2 regions of the Actinoplanes missouriensis 431 genome follow, and region 2 is predicted to be linked to the other one. Evidence: riboswitches for the same ligand, from Rfam matches in the RefSeq annotation. Region 2 holds a riboswitch; the other holds the start of a gene.
The links. Region 2 has a riboswitch for thiamine pyrophosphate ahead of AMIS_RS06040 (ECF transporter S component). Riboswitches for the same ligand answer to the same signal wherever they lie in the genome.
Positions count from the first base shown of each region.

Region 1 (9,533 bases), 610 kb from region 2:
CCGTGCGTGGACAGCGGACCCGGACCAACGCTCGTACCCGCAAGGGCCCGAAGCGCACGGTCGCCGGTAAGAAGAAGCCCGGTCGGAAGTAATAGGAGCGCACTGACTTATGCCACCGAAGGCACGCGCAGGGGCCGCCGTCAAGAAGGTCCGGCGCAAGGAACGCAAGAACGTCGCCCACGGGCAGGCGCACATCAAGAGCACCTTCAACAACACCATCGTGTCGATCACCGACCCGACCGGTGCTGTGATCTCCTGGGCCTCGTCCGGCCAGGTGGGCTTCAAGGGCTCCCGCAAGTCGACCCCGTTCGCCGCGCAGCTGGCCGCCGAGGCCGCCGCGCGTCGTGCCATGGAGCACGGCATGCGCAAGGTGGACGTCTTCGTGAAGGGTCCCGGTTCCGGCCGGGAGACCGCCATCCGTTCGCTGCAGGCCGCCGGCCTCGAGGTCGGACAGATCTCCGACGTCACGCCGCAGCCGCACAACGGTTGCCGCCCGCCGAAGCGTCGCCGGGTCTAAGGGGGAATTGACTGATGGCTCGTTACACCGGTGCTGACTGCAAGCGCTGCCGCCGCGAGAAGATGAAGCTCTTCCTCAAGGGCAGCAAGTGCGATGGACCGAAGTGCCCCTTCGAGTCCCGCCCGTTCCCGCCCGGCCAGCACGGCCGTGGCCGGACCAAGGAGACCGAGTACCTTCTGCAGCACCGCGAGAAGCAGAAGGCGCGTCGGGCGTACGGCGTTCTGGAGAAGCAGTTCCGCGGCTACTACGAGGAAGCCGTGAACAAGCCGGGTAAGACCGGTGAGGTTCTGCTGCAGATCCTCGAGACCCGTCTCGACAACGTCGTCTACCGGGCCGGCTACGCCGCGTCCCGCGACATGGCCCGGCAGCTGGTCAAGCACGGCCACTTCCTGGTCAACGGTTCCAAGGTCGACATCCCGTCGTACCGGGTCAAGGAACACGACATCGTCACCGTGCGTGAGAAGTCGAAGGAAATGACCCCGTTCGTCGTGGCGCAGGCCCAGGCCGGCTCCCGCCCCGTTCCGGCGTGGCTCGAGCCGATCCCGGCCGAGATGAAGATCCTGATCCACTCGATCCCGGCCCGCGCTGTCATCGACACGCAGGTTCAGGAGCAGCTGATCGTGGAGCTTTACTCCAAGTAACAAAGTTGCCCGGCGCCTCGAAGGCGCCGGGCAATCGGTGATGGCCATCAAATAGTGGGTGGCCTGACAGAAAGAAGAACAGCGTGCTCATCAGCCAGCGGCCGACCCTCTCGGAGGAGTCGCTCAGCGAGACCCGCTCCCGGTTCACCATCGAGCCTCTGGAGCCGGGCTTCGGCTACACCCTCGGTAACTCGCTGCGTCGGACCCTGCTGTCGTCCATCCCGGGCGCGGCGGTCACCAGCATCAAGATCGACGGCGTGCTGCACGAGTTCACCACGATCCCCGGTGTCAAGGAGGACGTGGTCGAGCTGGTCATGAACGTCAAGGAACTGACCGTCAGCTCCGAGCACGACGAGCCGGTCAGCATGTACCTGCGCAAGCAGGGCCCTGGCGACGTGACCGCCGGTGACATCCAGCCCCCGGCTGGCGTCTCCGTGCACAACCCCGACCTGAAGCTGGCCACCCTGAACAGCAAGGGCCGGCTCGACATGGAGCTCACCGTCGAGCGGGGCCGTGGCTACGTCACGGCGGCGCAGAACAAGAGCGCCGGCGCCGAGATTGGCCGGATCCCGGTCGACTCGATCTACTCGCCGGTCCTCAAGGTGACCTACCGCGTCGAGGCGACCCGTGTCGAGCAGCGCACCGACTTCGACCGCCTGATCATCGACGTCGAGTCGAAGGCGTCGATCTCGCCGCGGACCGCGCTGGCCTCGGCCGGCTCGACCCTCGTCGAGCTGTTCGGCCTGTGCCGGGAGCTGGACGAGACCGCCGAGGGCATCGACATCGGCCCGTCGCCGCAGGACGCTCAGCTGGCCGCCGATCTGGCCCTGCCGATCGAGGAGCTGGACCTCACCGTCCGGTCGTACAACTGCCTCAAGCGCGAGGGCATCAACAGCGTGGGCGAGTTGATAGGGCGTACGGAGGCTGACCTTCTGGACATCCGGAACTTCGGCCAGAAGTCGATCGACGAGGTCAAGATGAAGCTCGCCGGAATGGGCCTGGGGCTGAAGGACAGCGCGCCTTCCTTCGACCCGGCGCACGTCGTGGACTCGTTCGGCGACGTGGACTACGACACCGACGACTACCGCGAGACCGAGCAGCTGTAAGTCCGGCTGCCGCGCGCCATAACCCTGCTGCCCGAGGCGGCTCCGCCGCACTGCTCGACATATTCACGAGGAGCATCGAAGAAATGCCCACGCCCACCAAGGGTGCCCGCCTCGGCGGCAGCCCGGCACACGAGAAGCTCATCCTGGCGAACCTGGCCACTGAGCTCTTCCGGCACGGGAAGATCAAGACCACCGAGACGAAGGCCCGGCGGCTGCGTCCGCTGGCCGAGCAGCTCATCACGAAGGCCAAGCGCGGCGACCTGCACGCCCGTCGCCGGGTTCTGACCGTCGTGAAGGACAAGGACGTCGTGTACGCCCTGTTCGAGCAGATCGCTCCGCGGTACACGAACCGCCCCGGCGGCTACACCCGGATCACCAAGACCGGCCCCCGCAAGGGCGACGCCGCTCCGATGGCCGTCATCGAGCTGGTCGAGGAGCTGCAGGTCGCGGCCACCACCGCCGCGCCGTCGAAGGCTGACCGCAAGGCGGCCGCGCAGCAGGCCAAGGTCGAGGCGCTCGCGCCCGAGGACGACGCGCCGAAGAGCGCGCCGGCCGCGGACACCGACGCTGACCAGGACGCCGAGGCGCCCGTGAACGCGTCCGGTGACAAGGGTGCCGAGGGCCCCGGCGACCAGGCCGAGGGCGACGACACCACCAAGGCCTGATACTCAGGTTTTTCGGAAAGCCCGGTACCCGTTCGGGGTGCCGGGCTTTTCGCTTGGCGGAAATCAAAACACTTCACCTGTACGCGAGGAGCACGCCCGTAATGTCGGAATCCATCCGCCTTCGGCTGGACGTGTCGTACGACGGCGCCGGCTTCTCGGGCTGGGCCGCCCAGCCGACCCGCCGGACGGTCGCCGGCGTGCTCACCGAGGCGCTGGGCCGGCTCGTCGGACCGGAGACGCCGCTCGGGTTGACGGTTGCCGGGCGTACCGATGCGGGGGTGCACGCCACCGGACAGGTCTGCCACATCGACCTGCCGATCGAGGACTGGGAACGGCTCTCCGGATCGCTGCTGCGCCGGCTCGCCGCCCTGATGCCGCCGGACGCCCGGGTCCGCGCGCTCCGGCCGGTCCCGGACACCTTCGACGCGCGCTTCTCGGCGACGTTCCGGCGGTACGAGTACCGCGTCTGCGACGAGCAGTGGGGTCCGGAGCCGCTGCGCCGGCACGACACGCTCGGCTGGCTGCGACCGCTCGACCTGGACCGGCTCAACGCCGCCGCGGCCGGGCTGCTCGGCGAGCACGACTTCGCGGCGTTCTGCAAACGCAAGGAGCATGCCACCACGATCCGGGCGATCAACCGGCTGGACTGGCGCCGGGACCCGGACGGGGTCCTGGTGGCGACCGTGCAGGCGGATGCGTTCTGCCAGGCGATGGTCCGCAGCCTGGTGGGGGCGATGCTCTTCGTCGGCGACGGCCGCCGGGAGCCGGAGTGGCCGGGGCGGCTGCTCACGCTCCGGGAACGCTCCAGCGAGGTGACGGTGGCGGCCGCGCACGGGTTGACCCTGGTGGCGGTCGGTTACCCGGACGAGGCGGAGTACGCCGCGCGGGCCGAGGCCACCCGCCGCCTCCGAGGCTGAGCTCCACACACAGGGCGAACGTCAGCCGAGCGCCTGGAATCCACACGCGGGCTCAGGTGGTTGGCAGGGCTGTGCTCAGGTGGATGTCGAGCAGGTCGGTGGTTACCCGGGTCACCGCCGGATCGGTGCCGGGGACCAGCTCACCCGTGGAACTGACGATCACGCAGTAGATCAGGTAGCGGTCGTGCGTGCGCCAGGCGACGGGGGTGCCCGGCGGGGTGTCGGCGCCGGTCAGCGTGGCGAAACTGCCGTCGCCGGTTTCGACCAGGTCGCGCACCACCTCGCTGACGGCTGCCGCGCTCGGCGTGTCCGGCAGGGTCAGCACACCGGCCGTCACCCGATAGTCGGCATACGGGACGGTGAGGACTGCCCGGATCGACTGCGAACACCCGTACCCCTGGAGCACCGACCGCAAGGCGCCGGTGACGGCGACCGGGCAATCGGCCTCGGCCCGCGCCTGGCTCGCCCGGAAGAGGGACGCCTGCTCGGGGAAGACGTCGCTCGCGGTGAGCGGTCCGGACGATCCGGAGGCCGGTGGGTGGCGTTCGTCGGCGACGATCAGCACGCCGACCATCACGCAGATGCCGAGCACGATCAGGGCGGCCAGGCCGCGGGTGAGCAGGTGGGCCGTTCGGAGGGGTTCCCGCCGCAGATGCCGGCGGCTGTGTGCCCGGGAGCGATGCTGGCCGGTGGTGATCGGGAACGGCCTCAGGACCAGAGCGTGCGCGGCATGGTGGGCGGGGCGCGTCGGGATGGCGTACCGCATGAGGCCCAAGCTAGGCGGGGACGCTGATCTATGAACGCACAGTTTGTCCGGTACCCCGATGTCCCGCCGCTCGTTCGGCGGCGGGAGACTTGCCGGGTGAGTGCCGACCATTACTTCTCCGCCGACCCGGATGCGCCGCTGCGGCGCAGCGAGATCGAGTTCAGCGTCGCCGGCAAGAACCACCGGCTCGCCGTCGCGTCCGGGGTGTTCTCGGCCGGGCGGCTGGACCCGGGCACCGCCGTGCTGCTCCGCAAGGCCGGGCTGCCGGACGCCTCGGCCGAGGGGACGTTTCTCGACCTGGGCTGCGGTTATGGCCCGATCGCCCGGGTGCTGGCGACCGAGGCGCCGGCGGCGACCGTGTGGGCCGTGGACGTGAACTCCCGCGCCCGGGAGTTGACCGCCGAGAACACCAAGAATTTGAGGGTACGGGTGGCAGCGCCCGACGACGTGCCCGCGGACGTGGAGTTCCAGCAGATCTGGAGCAACCCGCCCACCCACGTCGGCAAGGCGGAGCTGCACGGGCTGATGGAACGCTGGCTGCCGCGGCTGGCACCGGACGGTGTTGCCTGGCTGGTGATCAACCGGAACCTCGGTGGTGATTCGCTGCACACCTGGCTGACCGGCCTCGGCTGGCAGGTCGAGCGTGTGGCCAGCCAGCGGGGGTTCCGAGTCCTGAAGGTCACCCGAAAATCGGCTGACTGACCGAGCGGTCACCGGGGAGGATGCCGGGCATGGGTTACGTGGATGTCGCCGGCGCCGGTTTCGTGCTCCCGGACGGGCGGGAGCTCTTCGCCGACGTGTCGTTCCGGGTCGGCGAGGGCGCGAAGGTGGCGCTGGTTGGGCCGAACGGGGCCGGCAAGACGACGCTGATGCGCATGGTCGCGGGAGACATCCCGACCCAGAGCGGCACGATCGCGCGGTCCGGAGGGCTCGGCGTGATGCGCCAGTTCATCGGCATGATCGGCGACGACCGTACCCTGGAAGATCTTGCTTTGTCGCTTGTCGCGCCCGCGCTCGGCACGGCAGGTGAGCGACTGCGCGCCGCGGCCGCGGCCCTCGACGAGACCGAGAAGAGTCAGATCGGGTACGCGAACGCGCTCGCCCACTGGGGTGAGGCCGGTGGTTACGAGGCAGAGGTCCTCTTCGACACGGTCGCTGTCTCGATCCTGGGCAAGTCGTGGGAGGAGACCAAGGACCGGATCGTGCGGACCCTCTCCGGCGGCGAGCAGAAACGGTTTGCGCTGGACCTGCTGCTCCGCGGGAGCGACGAGGTGCTGCTGCTCGACGAGCCGGACAACTTCCTCGACGTCCCCGCGAAACGCTGGCTGGAACAGCGGATGCGGGAGTCGTCGAAATCGATCCTCTACGTCTCGCACGACCGGGAGCTGCTGGCGCAGACCGCGAACCGGGTGGTGGCCGTGGAGGGCGGCGGCGCGTGGACCCATCCGGGCGGCTTCGCCTCTTGGCACGAGGCCCGGTCGAACCGGCACGAGCGGATGGAGGAGCTGCGCCGCCGCTGGGACGAGGAGCACGAGAAACTCCGCGAGCTGGTCTTCACGCTGAAGAACAAGGCGGCCTACAACGACGGTCTCGCCTCGCGTTACCAGGCCGCGCAGACCCGGCTGCGCAAGTTCGAGGAGGCCGGCCCGCCGCCGCTGCCGCCGAAGGAGCAGTCCCTGCGGATGAACCTGCGCGGCGGGCGCACCGGCAAGCGCTCGGTGATCTGCGAGCAGCTCGAGCTGGAGAACCTGACGTTCCCGTTCGACCTGGAGATCTGGTACGGGGACCGGGTCGCCGTCCTCGGCGCGAACGGCACCGGCAAGTCCCACTTCCTGCGGCTGCTCGCGGCCGGCGGCTCCGAGCCCGATCTGGAGCACAAGCCGGTCGACGGCGCGCCGCTGACGCATGTGATGCACGGCGGCGTGGCCCGGCTCGGCGCGCGGGTGCGTCCGGGGCACTTCTCGCAGACCCACGACCGGCCGGAGCTGATGGAGAAGACGCTCGTCGAGATCCTCTGGCGGGGCGACGAGCACCGGTCCGGAGTCGACCGGGCCGGGGCGATGAAGGCGCTCAACCGGTACGAGCTGGCGGCACAGGGCGACCAGCGGTTCGGCACGCTCTCCGGCGGTCAGCAGGCCCGGTTCCTGGTGCTGCTGCTGGAGTTGTCCGGTGCCACGTTGCTGCTGCTCGACGAGCCGACGGACAACCTGGACCTGGCGTCGGCGGAGGCGCTGGAGGAGGGCTTGAAAGCCTTCGACGGTACGGTGATGGCTGTCACCCACGACCGCTGGTTCACCCGCTCCTTTGATCGTTTCGTGCTGTTCAGAGGCGATGGCGAGGTCGTCGAGGTTCCCGAACCGGTTTGGGACGTCCGCTGAGCTAGCTGGCTTCGCTTCGCTCCGCGGCGATTGCCTTGTAACCGGTGAGTTAGGGCGCGGTTTTCCGCCATCCGCAAACCCCGCGGCCGTCGGAAAACCGAGTCCTAACTCACCGGCGGCAATCGCTGGAGTCATCCGTGACGAGTCGTGTTATGGTCCGGTCACAACAAAGAAAAACCCCACGGGAGTCCGGGCACCGGGCTGAGAGGGGGGCTGACGCGGCCCCCGACCGTCGAACCTGATCCGGGTCATGCCGGCGCAGGGAGGAGTGCTTCATGCACGGTTCGTTGTCGTTTCCCCGGCTCCACGTCATCACCGACTCGCTCGACGTCGTCCGCGGCGTCGCCGGCCAGCCCGACGTCGCCGTTCAGATCCGGGTCAAGACGAGCGACGCCCAGGCGTACGCGCTGACCGTCGCGGCCCTCGAGATCCTCCGCCCGGCGGGCACGATGTGCCTGGTCAACGACCGGGTAGCGGTGGCGCTGGCGGCCGGCGCGGACGGTGTGCACGTCGGCGCCGACGACCTGCCGGTGGACGCCGCCCGGCGGATCCTCGGCCCGGACGCGGTGATCGGCGCGACCTGCCGGAACCCGACGGACGCCCGGGCCGCCGTCGCCGCCGGCGCCTCCTATCTGGGCACCGGGCCGGCGTTCGCGACGTCCACGAAGGACGGCCTGCCACCACCGATCGGCCCGGCCGGTGTCGCCGCCGTCGTCGACGCGGTGCCGGGCACGCCGGTGCTGGCGATCGGTGGGATCACTGCCGACCGGGTGCCGGTCCTGCCGTCGCACGGGGTCGCCGCGATCGGCGCGTTCGTGACCGATCCGAAGCGGGCGGTCGCCGAGTTCCTGGAGGCCCTGCGATGAGGGTCGCGATCGTCGGCGGCGGGATCATCGGGCTTGCCGTCGGCCGGGAGTTGCTGCTCCGGGGAGCGGACGTCACGGTCTACGACCCGGCGCCGGAGGGAACCGGGGGCGCCTGGCACGTGGCGGCCGGGATGCTCGCTCCGGGTGGGGAGTCGGCGTTCGAGTTTCCGTTCCTGGAGCCGCTGCTGGAGGCGTCCAACGCGCTCTGGCCCTCGTATGCGTCGTCACTGGGAGACGTCGGATATGACGAGGCCGGCACGTTGAGCGTGGCACTGACCGCCGACGATCTGGCGGAGGCGAAGCGGGAGTGGCAGCACCAGAAACTCACCACGCTGACCGGCTCGCAGGTGCGTGACCGGGAGCCGTCGCTGTCGCCGCGGATCCGGGCCGGGGCCTACTCGCCGACGGAGCGGCAGGTCGACCCGCGCAAGGTGGTGGCGGCGCTGCGCTTCGCATTGGACGGTCGCGTGGCCCTCAAGCATGTAACCGACATCTCCGAAATTTCTGCCGATACCGTTGTGGTGGCGGCCGGCCTGGGCACGGCCGCGCTGACCGGACTTCCCATCCGCCCGGTGAAAGGCCAGGTCCTGCGCCTGCGCGGCGAACCCGGCCTGCTCCGGCACGTGATCGACGGCGCCGCCGACGGTCGGCACGTCTACCTGGTGCCGCGCGCCGACGGTGAAGTGGTGGTCGGCGCCACCCAGGAGGAGCGCTCCGACCGGGCGGTCACCGCGGGCGGGGTGCACGACCTGCTGCGCGCCGCGCTCGACCTGGTCCCCGGCCTCTCCGAGCACGAGATCATCGAACTCACCGTCGGGCACCGGCCCGGCACGCCGGACAACGCGCCGATCCTCGGCCGGCTCGACGACCGGACCGTGGTGGCCGCCGGTCACCACCGCAACGGGGTGCTGCTCGCCCCGATCACCGCGCGGCTCATCGCGGACCTGGTGCTCACCGGAGCCGCGGACCCACTGCTGGACGCCTTCACCCCCGGGAGGTTCTGATGCGCCTGACGATCAACGGCCAGGACCGGAGCAGGACCGAGAGTTGCACCGTCGCGACCCTCGTTGCCGAGATCATCGCCGCCCAGCGTGGGGTGGCGGTCGCCGTCAACGGAACCGTGGTGCCGCGCTCGGCGTGGAATGAGGTGGACCTGGCCGACGGTGACCGGGTCGAGGTGCTCACCGCTGCTCAGGGGGGTTGAGATGTTCCTCCCCGAGAACGGACTCATCCTCGGTACCGGCGGCGCGCAGAGCCTCGCGATCCTGGAAGAGGCGATCGCGGCGTCCGAGACCACGCTCGTCACGGTGGCGCTGCGCCGGGTCGACGCGGCAGGTCCGGGACTGCTGCCGATGCTGGACCGGCTCGGTGTGCGGGTGCTGCCGAACACCGCGGGCTGCTACACGGCGGGTGACGCGGTGAAGACCGCGCAGATGGCCCGGGAAGCGTTCGAGACCGACCTGATCAAGCTTGAGGTGATCGGCGACGAGCGGACCCTGCTGCCGGACGGTGTGGAACTGCTCCGAGCCGCCGAGACGCTCGTCGCGGACGGGTTCACGGTCCTGCCGTACACCACCGACGACCCGATCCTGGCCCGCCGTCTGGCCGACGCCGGATGCGCCGCGGTGATGCCCGCCGGCTCGCCGATCGGTTCCGGTCTCGGCATCTCCAACCCGC
Region 1 covers NC_017093.1:669,135-678,667, forward strand. The annotation lists gene rpsM (30S ribosomal protein S13) at 1-92, shown strand, start outside; gene rpsK (30S ribosomal protein S11) at 110-517, shown strand; gene rpsD (30S ribosomal protein S4) at 532-1,158, shown strand; gene AMIS_RS03220 (DNA-directed RNA polymerase subunit alpha) at 1,242-2,264, shown strand; gene rplQ (50S ribosomal protein L17) at 2,348-2,929, shown strand; gene truA (tRNA pseudouridine(38-40) synthase TruA) at 3,031-3,846, shown strand; gene AMIS_RS03235 (hypothetical protein) at 3,899-4,612, opposite strand; gene AMIS_RS03240 (class I SAM-dependent methyltransferase) at 4,709-5,314, shown strand; gene AMIS_RS03245 (ABC-F family ATP-binding cassette domain-containing protein) at 5,344-6,990, shown strand; TPP riboswitch at 7,162-7,272, shown strand; gene AMIS_RS03250 (thiamine phosphate synthase) at 7,266-7,856, shown strand; gene thiO (glycine oxidase ThiO) at 7,853-8,860, shown strand; gene thiS (sulfur carrier protein ThiS) at 8,860-9,060, shown strand; gene AMIS_RS03265 (thiazole synthase) at 9,062-9,533, shown strand, end outside.
Region 1: another riboswitch for thiamine pyrophosphate. It lies ahead of AMIS_RS03250 (thiamine phosphate synthase); the one in region 2 lies ahead of AMIS_RS06040 (ECF transporter S component).

Region 2 (9,533 bases):
CCGGGAGATCCTCAGCGACGTCTCGCTGAGCGTCGCCGCCGGTGACGTGGTCGCCGTGCTCGGCGCGAACGGGTCCGGCAAGTCCACGCTGATCCGTACCGTCCTCGGCCTGGTGCCCCTGCGACGCGGTGAGATCGAGCTGTTCGGCACCGCGCAGCGCCGGTTCCGCAGCTGGGAGCGGATCGGGTACGTGCCGCAGCGGCTCGGCGCCGGCAGCGGCGTTCCCGCGACGGTCGGCGAGGTGGTCGCGTCCGGCCGGCTGGCCCGGCGCGGGATCTTCCGGTTCCCCGGCGCGGCGGACAAGACCGCGGTCCGCGAGGCGCTCGCAGACGTCGGGCTGCTGGACCGGATCGGCGACCCGGTCGCCACCCTCTCCGGCGGCCAGCAGCAGCGCACCCTGATCGCCCGGGCACTGGCCGGCCGGCCCGACCTGCTGGTGCTGGACGAGCCGACGGCCGGCGTGGACGCGGCCAGCCAGGAGGCGTTCGCCGCGGCGCTCACCCGGTTCGCCGCGGACGGTGGCACGATCATGCTGGTGCTGCACGAGCTCGGTCCGCTGCGGCCGCTGATCGGGCGCGGCGTGGTCGTGCACGACGGGCGGATCGCGCACGAGGGGACCCCGCCCGAGCCGGCCGGGCACCACGCCGAGCCGGGGCACGACCACGTGCACCCGCACGCCGACGAGGTCAAGGCCGGCATCTGCGAGTGGGCGCCCACCGAGGGATCGAAGGCGTACTGATGGAGCTGCTCACCTACCCGTTCATGCAGCGTGCCCTGATCGGCGCGCTGATCATCGGGCTGGCCGCGCCGTCGCTCGGCATCTACCTGGTGCAGCGGCGGCTGTCGCTGATCGGGGACGGCATCGGGCACGTGGCGCTCACCGGCGTCGGCGTGGGCCTGCTCACCAACAACTCCCCGGTGCTCGCCGCGGTGGTGGTCGCCACGATCGGGGCGGTCGGCGTCGAGCTGATCCGCGAGCGCGGGCGCACCTCCGGCGACCTGGCCCTGGCGCTGCTCTTCTACGGCGGCATCGCCGGTGGCGTGGTGCTGGTCGGTCTCTCCGACAACGCCAACTCGAACCTCATGCAGTACCTGTTCGGATCGCTGCTCACCACGTCGGCGCAGGACCTCATGGTGATCGGCGGGCTCGGCGCGGCGGTGCTGATCGCCATGGTGGCGCTGCGACCGGCGCTCTTCGCGCTCTGCAACGACGAGGAGTACGCCCGGGTCAGCGGCCTTCCGGTGCGGACCCTCAACATCCTGCTCGCGATCACCACCGCGGTGACCGTGACGATCGCCATGCGTACCGTCGGCCTGCTCCTGGTCTCCGCCCTGATGGTGGTCCCGGTCGCGGCGGCCCAGCAGGTCACCCGCGGTTTCCGCAGCACGATGGCGGCGGCCATGCTGATCGGGGTGGGCGCCGCCGGCGCCGGCATCCTGGTCTCCGCCGAGGCGGACACCGCGCCCGGCGCCACCACGGTGCTGCTCGCCCTGGTCGCCTTCCTCGGCACCACGCTCGCCGGCGTGCTGCGCCGCATGATGGTCCGGCGGTCCCGCCCGCCGGTCGCCGCGGAACCTCCGGACGTCGTGTTGCATGGCTGACCGGACGACAGCTGTACGGTGGTCGCAGCCATGACGACCACCGGTTATGAAGCGTACGAGTCGGCGGGGGCCCTGTTGCGTGCCCTCTCCGCACCCATCCGTGTGGCGATCGTGGTCGAACTGGGCGCCGGCGAGCGCTGCGTGCACGACCTCGTGGAGAAACTGGGCGCCCCGCAGCCCCTGGTTTCCCAGCACCTGCGGGTCCTGCGCGGAGCGGGCGTGGTGCGGGGTGTCCGTCAGGGCAGGGAGATCGCATACTCCCTGGTGGACGAACACGTCGCCCACATCGTCGCCGACGCGGTGAGCCACGCCAGGGAGAGCCGACAGTGAACCCGGAAACGACCCCCCGTAACACCAAGCAGCGCAGCGCGGTCAGCGCGGTCCTCGCCGAGACCGAGGGTTTCCACAGCGCTCAGGACCTGCACGCGATGCTGCGTGACCGGGGTGAGCGGGTCGGCCTGACCACGGTGTACCGGACGCTGCAGAACCTCGCCGACTCCGGCGAGATCGACGTGATGCGCCCGCCCGGCGGCGAGCACCTCTACCGCCGGTGCAGCCAGGGACACCATCACCACCTGGTGTGCCGGTCGTGCGGGCGGACCGTCGAGGTGGCCGGTCCCGCGGTCGAGTCGTGGGCGGAGAAGGTCGCGGGCCAGCACGGCTTCGTCGACGTCTCGCACACCCTGGAGATTTTCGGTACGTGCCAGGAGTGCGCCGGAAAGGGCTGAGTGGAACGCTGTCGCGTGTGAAGCCCTACGCCGACCGGCTGCCCACCGCGATCCGCCAGCTCCTCACCGACATCCTCGTCGTCCTCTGGATCTATCTGTGGATCCGGGTCGCCCTCTGGATCTCCGACACTGTGGAGAAACTGGCGGTGCCCGGCCAGAAACTCGAGAGCGCCGGCGCCGGCATCGCCGACAACCTGGCCGACGCGGGCGGCAAGGTGGGACGGGTGCCGGTGGTCGGTGACGAGCTGACGAAACCGTTCAGCGGCGCCGCGGACGCCGCCCGGGCGATCGCCGACGCCGGTCAGCAGCAACAGGACCTGGTCGGGCAGCTCGCTCTGATCATTCCGGCGATCGCGGTGGCCGTACCCATGGCTCTTGTTCTTTTTCTGTGGCTTCCGCTGCGTCTGCGGTGGATGCGCCGGGCCGGTGTCGCCGCTGCCGTGCGCGACGACCCGGCCGGTCGCGATCTGCTGGCGTTGCGTGCCCTGGCCGGCCGGCCGCTGAGCGAGTTGTCGCGGCTCGGGCCGGACATCGCGCAGAGCTGGCGGGCGGGCGACGCGGACGCGGTGGACGCCCTCGCCGAGCTGGAGCTCAGGAGTCTCGGTCTGCGGACTCGGTAGCCTCGGCGTCCTCCTCGTCCTCGCCCCAGTTGCGGTGCGCGAAGGGGAGGATCGCCCAGAGCGAGAGGAACCAGAGGCCGGTGATCACGGTGAGCGGGACCGCCCACTTCCAGTCCAGCACGTAATCGGTGATCAGCAGCACGCTGCTGACCATCGAGACCAGCATGAAGCCGAGCCCGCCGGAGGCCATCCGGTGGGCGTACCGGACCAGCTCGGGTTTGCGTCCCTGCCGGAACAGCGCGCGGTGGAACGCGACCGGCGAGATGATCATCGCGGTGGCGAACGCCGCGCTGATCAGCGCGACGATGTAGACGTCCTTCTGGAATTCGGTGGCCTTGGGAAAGCCATTGCTGAACGGGAGGGTCAGCAGGAACGCGAAGAGGATCTGCACACCGGTCTGCGCGACGCGCAGTTCCTGCAAGAGATCCGCGAAGTTCCGGTCCCAGCGCTGTTTTTCAGTCTCTTTGTTATGCGAGGCCGCCATGTCGGCGCAGCGTTCCCGATCGCGCGCATGGTCAAACGCCGATGCGCCCCAGGACCGCGTCAGCCAGCTCACGCGGCGCCTCCTCCGGGATCCAGTGGCTGACCCCGCGCATGGCCACCAGCTGGTAATCCGCCGACACCCAGTCGGCGGTGCGCAACGCGGCGGTCAGGCCGACCACCCCGTCGCGATCACTCCAGACATACGTGGTCGGGACCGTGATCACACCGGTTCCGGCGATCTGGTCGGTGGTGAAGGCGCGATACCAGTTCAGGCCGCCGGTCAGCCGGCCCGGTTCGCGTGCGGCGTCCACGTACCGCTGCACCCGCTCGGCGACCAGGGGCCGCAGCATCCAGCGCAGCACCGCGGCGTCGCGCCCGAGGAGCAGGCCCTCCGCGCGCGGGGAGCGGAACACCTGGAAGTAGGCGAGGCGGGCCTTCTGCGACGGGCGGACCCGCAGGGCCAGCATCAGGGCGCGCGGGTGCGGCACGGAGACGGCGGTGAGCGTACGCACCCGGTCCGGATGGTGAGCGGCGAGAAGCCAGCCGATCTGGGCGCCCCAGTCGTGGCCGACGACGTGCGCCCGCTCGACGCCGAGCTCGTCGAGCACCGCGATCGCGTCGGCGACCGCCTCCCGGAGCCGGTACGCGTCGACGTCGCGCGGCCGGGCGCCCGGGGAACAGCCGCGCTGGTTCAGCGCATAGGTCCGCAGACCGGCGTCGTTCAGCGTGGGGACGATCCGCTCGAATTCCCGGTTGTCCTGCGGGAAGCCGTGCAGCAGAAGGACAGGCTGCCCATCGGCGGGCCCGCTTTCGGAGACCTCGAACGTCATGCCTCGGGTCTTGATCTCCATGTGACTGCTACCTCCCTATCCCGGCCATTGACCAGGTGTTAGCGTCATCAAAGCAAATGTAATCCGACAGGGGAGCGCACAAGCGCTGAGAGTGCGGGCGACCGCAGACCCTCGTACCTGATCTGGGTAATGCCAGCGCAGGAAGCTCGGTCATCTCTTATCAATGGCGTGCGTCTCCTCCCGGTACCCGCTGGGAGGCGTTATGAACGACAACACCCACCGCTGGCGCACGATAGACATCGTGATCGCCTCGGTCATCGCCGTCACCTTCGGCGTGATCTTCTGGGCCTGGAACACGGTCTGGAGCGTCACCGAGAGCGCGTTCGCGTTCTTCCCGCCGGCTCAGGCGATCCTCTACGGCATCTGGCTGATGCCGGCCGTCCTCGCCGGGCTGATCATCCGTAAGCCCGGCGCGTCCCTCTACACCGAGGTCGTCGCGGCGATCATCTCCGCGCTGCTCGGCAGCAAGTGGGGCGGCGCGGTCATCGTCCAGGGTCTCTGCCAGGGCCTCGGCGCCGAGCTGGCGTTCGCGGCGCTGCGCTACCGCTCCTGGAAGCTGCCGGCCGCCCTGCTCGCCGGTGCGCTCACCGGTCTGAGCGCGGCGATCTACGACTTCTTCGTCTGGAACTCGGAGTACGCGCTCGGCGACTACCGCATCCCCTACGCCGCCTTCACCGTGGTGAGCAGCGTGATCATCGCCGGCCTGGGCAGCTGGGTCCTGGTCCGGGCGCTCGCGCCGACAGGTGTGCTCGACCGGTTCGGAGCGGGCCGCGAACGGGCACTCATCTAAGTCATGAGTGAGGTTCAGCTTCACGGGTTCGGGTGGCGGCACGCCGGGCGCCGCGCCTGGGCGGTCCGCGACCTGGACCTGCACGTGCGGCACGGCGAGCGGGTGCTGCTGCTCGGCCCCTCCGGTGCCGGCAAGAGCACCCTGCTCGCCGCGCTCGCCGGTCTGCTGCCGTCCGATTCCGGTCAGTCCGAGGGGTCCATCGAGATTGATGGGCTCGATCCGGCGAAGGCACGCGACAAGGTCGGCATCGTCTTCCAGGACCCGCAGACCCAGCTGGTGATGGCACGCAGCGGCGACGACGTGGCGTTCGGCTGCGAGAACCGTGGGGTGCCCGCCGCCGAGATCTGGCCCCGCGTCTCCGACGTGCTCGATCGTGTCGGTTTCCGGTACCCGATCAACCGCTCGACCGCGGCGCTCTCGGGCGGTGAGGCGCAGCGTCTCGCGCTCGCCGGCGTGCTGGCGCTGCGTCCCGGCCTGCTGCTGCTCGACGAGCCGACAGCCAATCTCGACCCGCCCGGCGCGGCCCTGATCAGGGAGTCGCTCACCGCCGCCACAAGTCCGGAAACGACCATGATTGTCGTCGAGCACCGGGTGGCCGAGGCGCTGCCGCTGGTGGATCGGGTGGTGGTGCTGGAGCCGGGCGGCGGCGTCCGCGCGGACGGCGCGCCCGAGGTGATCTTCGCCGCCTACGGCGACAAGCTGGCGTCCGACGGCGTCTGGGTGCCCGGTTTCAGCTTCCCGCCGCTCAAGGCAACGTCACAGTCAACGTCCGATTTGGTACGGGCGGATCAGGCCTCCGTGCGAAACCGGCTCCGACCGGTCTCGATCGCTGCCAGGGCCGGCGAGGTGCTGGCCGTGACGGGTCCCAACGGTGCCGGCAAGTCCACCCTGGCCCTGCTGCTCGGCGGGCTGCTGGCGCCCACCTCCGGCCGGATCGAGGCGTTCGGCGACAAGCGCCCGCCGCACCGGTGGCGTGCCGCGACGCTGACCCAGCGGATCGGGTCGGTCTTCCAGAACCCGGAGCACCAGTTCGTCACCGGCCGGGTCGCCGACGAGCTCGCCCTCGGTCCCCGCCGGGTCGGCAGGTCACCGGCCGAGGTACGGGAGATCGTCGACGAGCTGCTGCAGCGGCTGCGCCTGGAGAAACTGGCCGAGGCGAACCCGTACACCCTCTCCGGCGGCGAGGCCCGGCGGCTGAGCGTGGCGACCGCACTCGCCACCGCCCCGCGGCTGCTGGTTCTCGACGAGCCGACGTTCGGCCAGGACCGGCGGACCTGGCAGGAGCTCGTCGGTCTGCTCGGGGAGCTGCGGGACGCCGGGCACGGGGTCGTTGCGGTCACCCACGACGAGGTGTTCGTGCGTACCCTCGCGGACCGCACCGTCCCGCTCGGCGAACCGGACCCGGAACCACTGCCGCGGCGGGTCCGCCCGTGAACCTCGCCCTGGAACCTCTCGCCGATCCCTCGGCGCCGCTGGCCCGCCGCAACCCGGTCGCCAAGCTGGGCGCCGCGCTGCTCTTCTCGCTACCGCTGATCGCCACCGTGGACGCGTTCACGCCGGCCGTCGCCCTGACCCTCGAACTGATCCTGCTGCCGTTCTTCGGTGTCCGTTACCGCACACTGGCGAGGCGTGCCGCGCCCCTGCTGCTCGCCGCGGCCGGAGTGCTGGTTTCGATCACCCTCTTCGCGGCCGAGCGCAGCGGCGACCTGCTGTTCTCGGTGGGGCCGTTCGACGTGACCACCGGGGTGCTCGTCACCGCCGCCGGGCTGATCCTGCGCATCTTCGCGGTGGCGCTGCCCGGCATCGTCGTGTTCGCCACCACCGATCCCACCGACCTGGCCGACGCGCTGGTGCAGAACGCGAAGGCGCCGGCCCGGTTCGCGATCGGGGCACTCGCCGCCTTCCGGCTGCTGCCGCTGCTCACCGAGGAGTGGCGGGCGCTCAGCCTGGCCCGCCGGGCTCGCGGCATCGACGCCGGGCGCAACCCGGTCGCCAAGCTGCGGCTCTTCGCGTCGACCGCGTTCGCGCTGCTGGTCGGGGCGCTGCGGCGCGGGGTGCGGCTCGCGGTGGCGATGGACGCGCGGGGTTTCGACTCCGGGGTGCCCCGCACCCACGCCCGGCGTCAGCATTTCACCGGTGCCGACACCGCGCTGGTCGTGGCCGCCGGTCTGGCCTCCGCGACGATCCTGACCCTCTCGGTGATCTTGGGTTTCTTCCGGCCGGTTGTCGGCTGACCGTTCTCTTCGCCGTCACGGTATCGACAGCAGGTGTTGTCCTGTTCAGATCAGGGTGAGGTGCACTCAACGATCTTTCGTAGGAGTTCACCGATATGGGTCACGGCCACGACCACTCGCATGACGACGTCCACACTTCCGCCGGCGATCTTCCGAAGGCCCTGGATCTCAGCGTCCCGGAGAGTGAGCTCTCCCCCGGCGACGCGACCCGCCGGCGCTTCCTGCTCGGCGCGGGCCTGCTCGGCGCCGGCGCCGCCGCCTCCGTGCTCGCCCGTCCGGGCGCCGCCGAGGCCGCCGGCCTCCCGCACACCCACGGCAGCTGGGCCGGCGGCAGCGACAAGGGCGGTTTCCGGTGGCTCGCCGGTGACCACCACATCCACACCCAGTACAGCTCGGACGCCCAGTACCGGGTGCTCGACCAGGCGCAGAAGGGCCAGGCGTACGGCCTGGACTGGCTGGTCATCACCGACCACGGCAGCGCCGCGCACGCCAAGATCGGTGTGGAGAAGGTCAACCCGGACATCGTGAAGACCCGCGAGGAGCTCAAGGGGCTGCTCACCTTCCAGGGTCTGGAGTGGAACATCCCGGCCGCCGAGCACGCGACCGTGTTCGTCACGCCCAGCAGGAACGAGGTCGAGGTTCTCAAGCAGTTCGAGAACGCGTACGACGGCACGTTCGTCCCGTCGACGAACACCGCGGCCCAGAACGAGGCCCTCGCGATCGCCGGCATCAAGTTCCTCGGCGAGCAGGTGAAGAAGCGCAAGATCGACGGCGCGCTGTTCTTCGCGAACCACCCGGCCCGCCGCGGCATCGACTCGCCGCACGAGATCCGCGGCTGGCGCGACGCCGACCCGACAGTCGCGGTCGGCTTCGAGGGCGCGCCCGGTCACCAGGCCGCCGGCATCCCCGCCCCGAACGGCCGGGGCGGCGCCCGCGGCTACTACGACAACAACCCGTCGGCCGCCTCGTTCCCCGGCTACCCGCTGGAGAGCTACCGCACCTGGGGTGGCTTCGACTGGATGACCGCCACGGTCGGCGGCCTCTGGGACAGCCTGCTCGCCGAGGGCAAAGCGTGGTGGATCACCGTCAACTCGGACAGCCACGTCAACTACCTGGACCAGACCGAGCGCGGGCCGGGCAGCGACTTCAACGCCAACGGCAAGTACAACGACCCGGTCTACAACGGCTCGGTCAACACCCAGGCCGGCGACTTCTGGCCGGGCTTCTACGGCCGGACCAACGTGGGCGCGTCGTCGTTCTCCTACAAGGCGGTCGTCGACGGCCTGCGCGCCGGTCGCGTCTGGGTCGACCACGGCCGGCTGGTCAAGGGCCTGGACGCGCGGGTCCGCGTATCCGGCGACCGCCGCTTGTCGCACGGCACCCCGCTCGGCGGCGTGCTGCAGGTCAGGCGGGGCACCGCCACCGAGCTGACCCTCGACATCGACCTGCAGGACATCCCGAACTGGGCCGGTTTCATCCCGGCGCTCAAGCGTGTCGACGTGATCGTCGGCACGGTCACCGGCCCGGTCGCCGACCGGGACGCCTTCACCACCCCGAACACCAGGGTGGTCAAGTCGTTCGAGATCTCCAGGACCAGCGGGAGGATCACGCTGACCTACCCCCTGGGCCGTCTCGACAAGCCCTTCTACCTCCGGGTACGGGGTACCGACGGCAACCGGACCCAGCCGGGTCTGATGGGTGCCTCGGTCGACCCGTACGGTCCCCAGCTGGACGTGTCCGGCGCCGCCGACCCGTGGGGCGACCTGTGGTTCTACACCAACCCCATCTGGGTCCTCCCGCGATGATGTTCTCCGTAGCGCCGGCCGCTCCGGCGGCCGGCGCCGCCCGGATCGTCGGCCTCAGCCGGGGTCACCGCACCCTCGCCGAGGCCGACCACTGGATCGCCGAGCTGACCCCGGCACCCGTGCTGGCCTGCACGCATCTGGTGGCGGAGCCGTTCCCGCACGTGGCGATCAGCCTGCTCACCGCGCTCTCCTACGAGAGTGCGGACGGGTTGCAGGCGGCCGCCGACATCGCCGCCGCGGGACGATACGGCCGTGCCGTGTGCTTCCCCGGCGTCGAACGGCTGACCGGGGAACTGACCGTCAGCGAGATCCTGCAGCGCAGTTCGATCTCCCGGGTCGAGGTCCTCGGTAGCGGGCCGGCCGCACCGGACACGGTGGTGGAGACCGGCGATTTCGTCCGTCCCCAGTTCCGTGGCGGCG
Region 2 covers NC_017093.1:1,279,068-1,288,600, reverse strand. The annotation lists gene AMIS_RS06075 (metal ABC transporter ATP-binding protein) at 1-739, shown strand, start outside; gene AMIS_RS06070 (metal ABC transporter permease) at 739-1,602, shown strand; gene AMIS_RS06065 (ArsR/SmtB family transcription factor) at 1,633-1,932, shown strand; gene AMIS_RS06060 (Fur family transcriptional regulator) at 1,929-2,330, shown strand; gene AMIS_RS06055 (hypothetical protein) at 2,348-2,950, shown strand; gene AMIS_RS06050 (DUF6328 family protein) at 2,922-3,434, opposite strand; gene AMIS_RS06045 (alpha/beta hydrolase) at 3,466-4,284, opposite strand; TPP riboswitch at 4,343-4,446, shown strand; gene AMIS_RS06040 (ECF transporter S component) at 4,487-5,074, shown strand; gene AMIS_RS06035 (ABC transporter ATP-binding protein) at 5,078-6,508, shown strand; gene AMIS_RS06030 (energy-coupling factor transporter transmembrane component T family protein) at 6,505-7,308, shown strand; gene AMIS_RS06025 (PHP domain-containing protein) at 7,404-9,113, shown strand; gene AMIS_RS06020 (hypothetical protein) at 9,110-9,533, shown strand, end outside.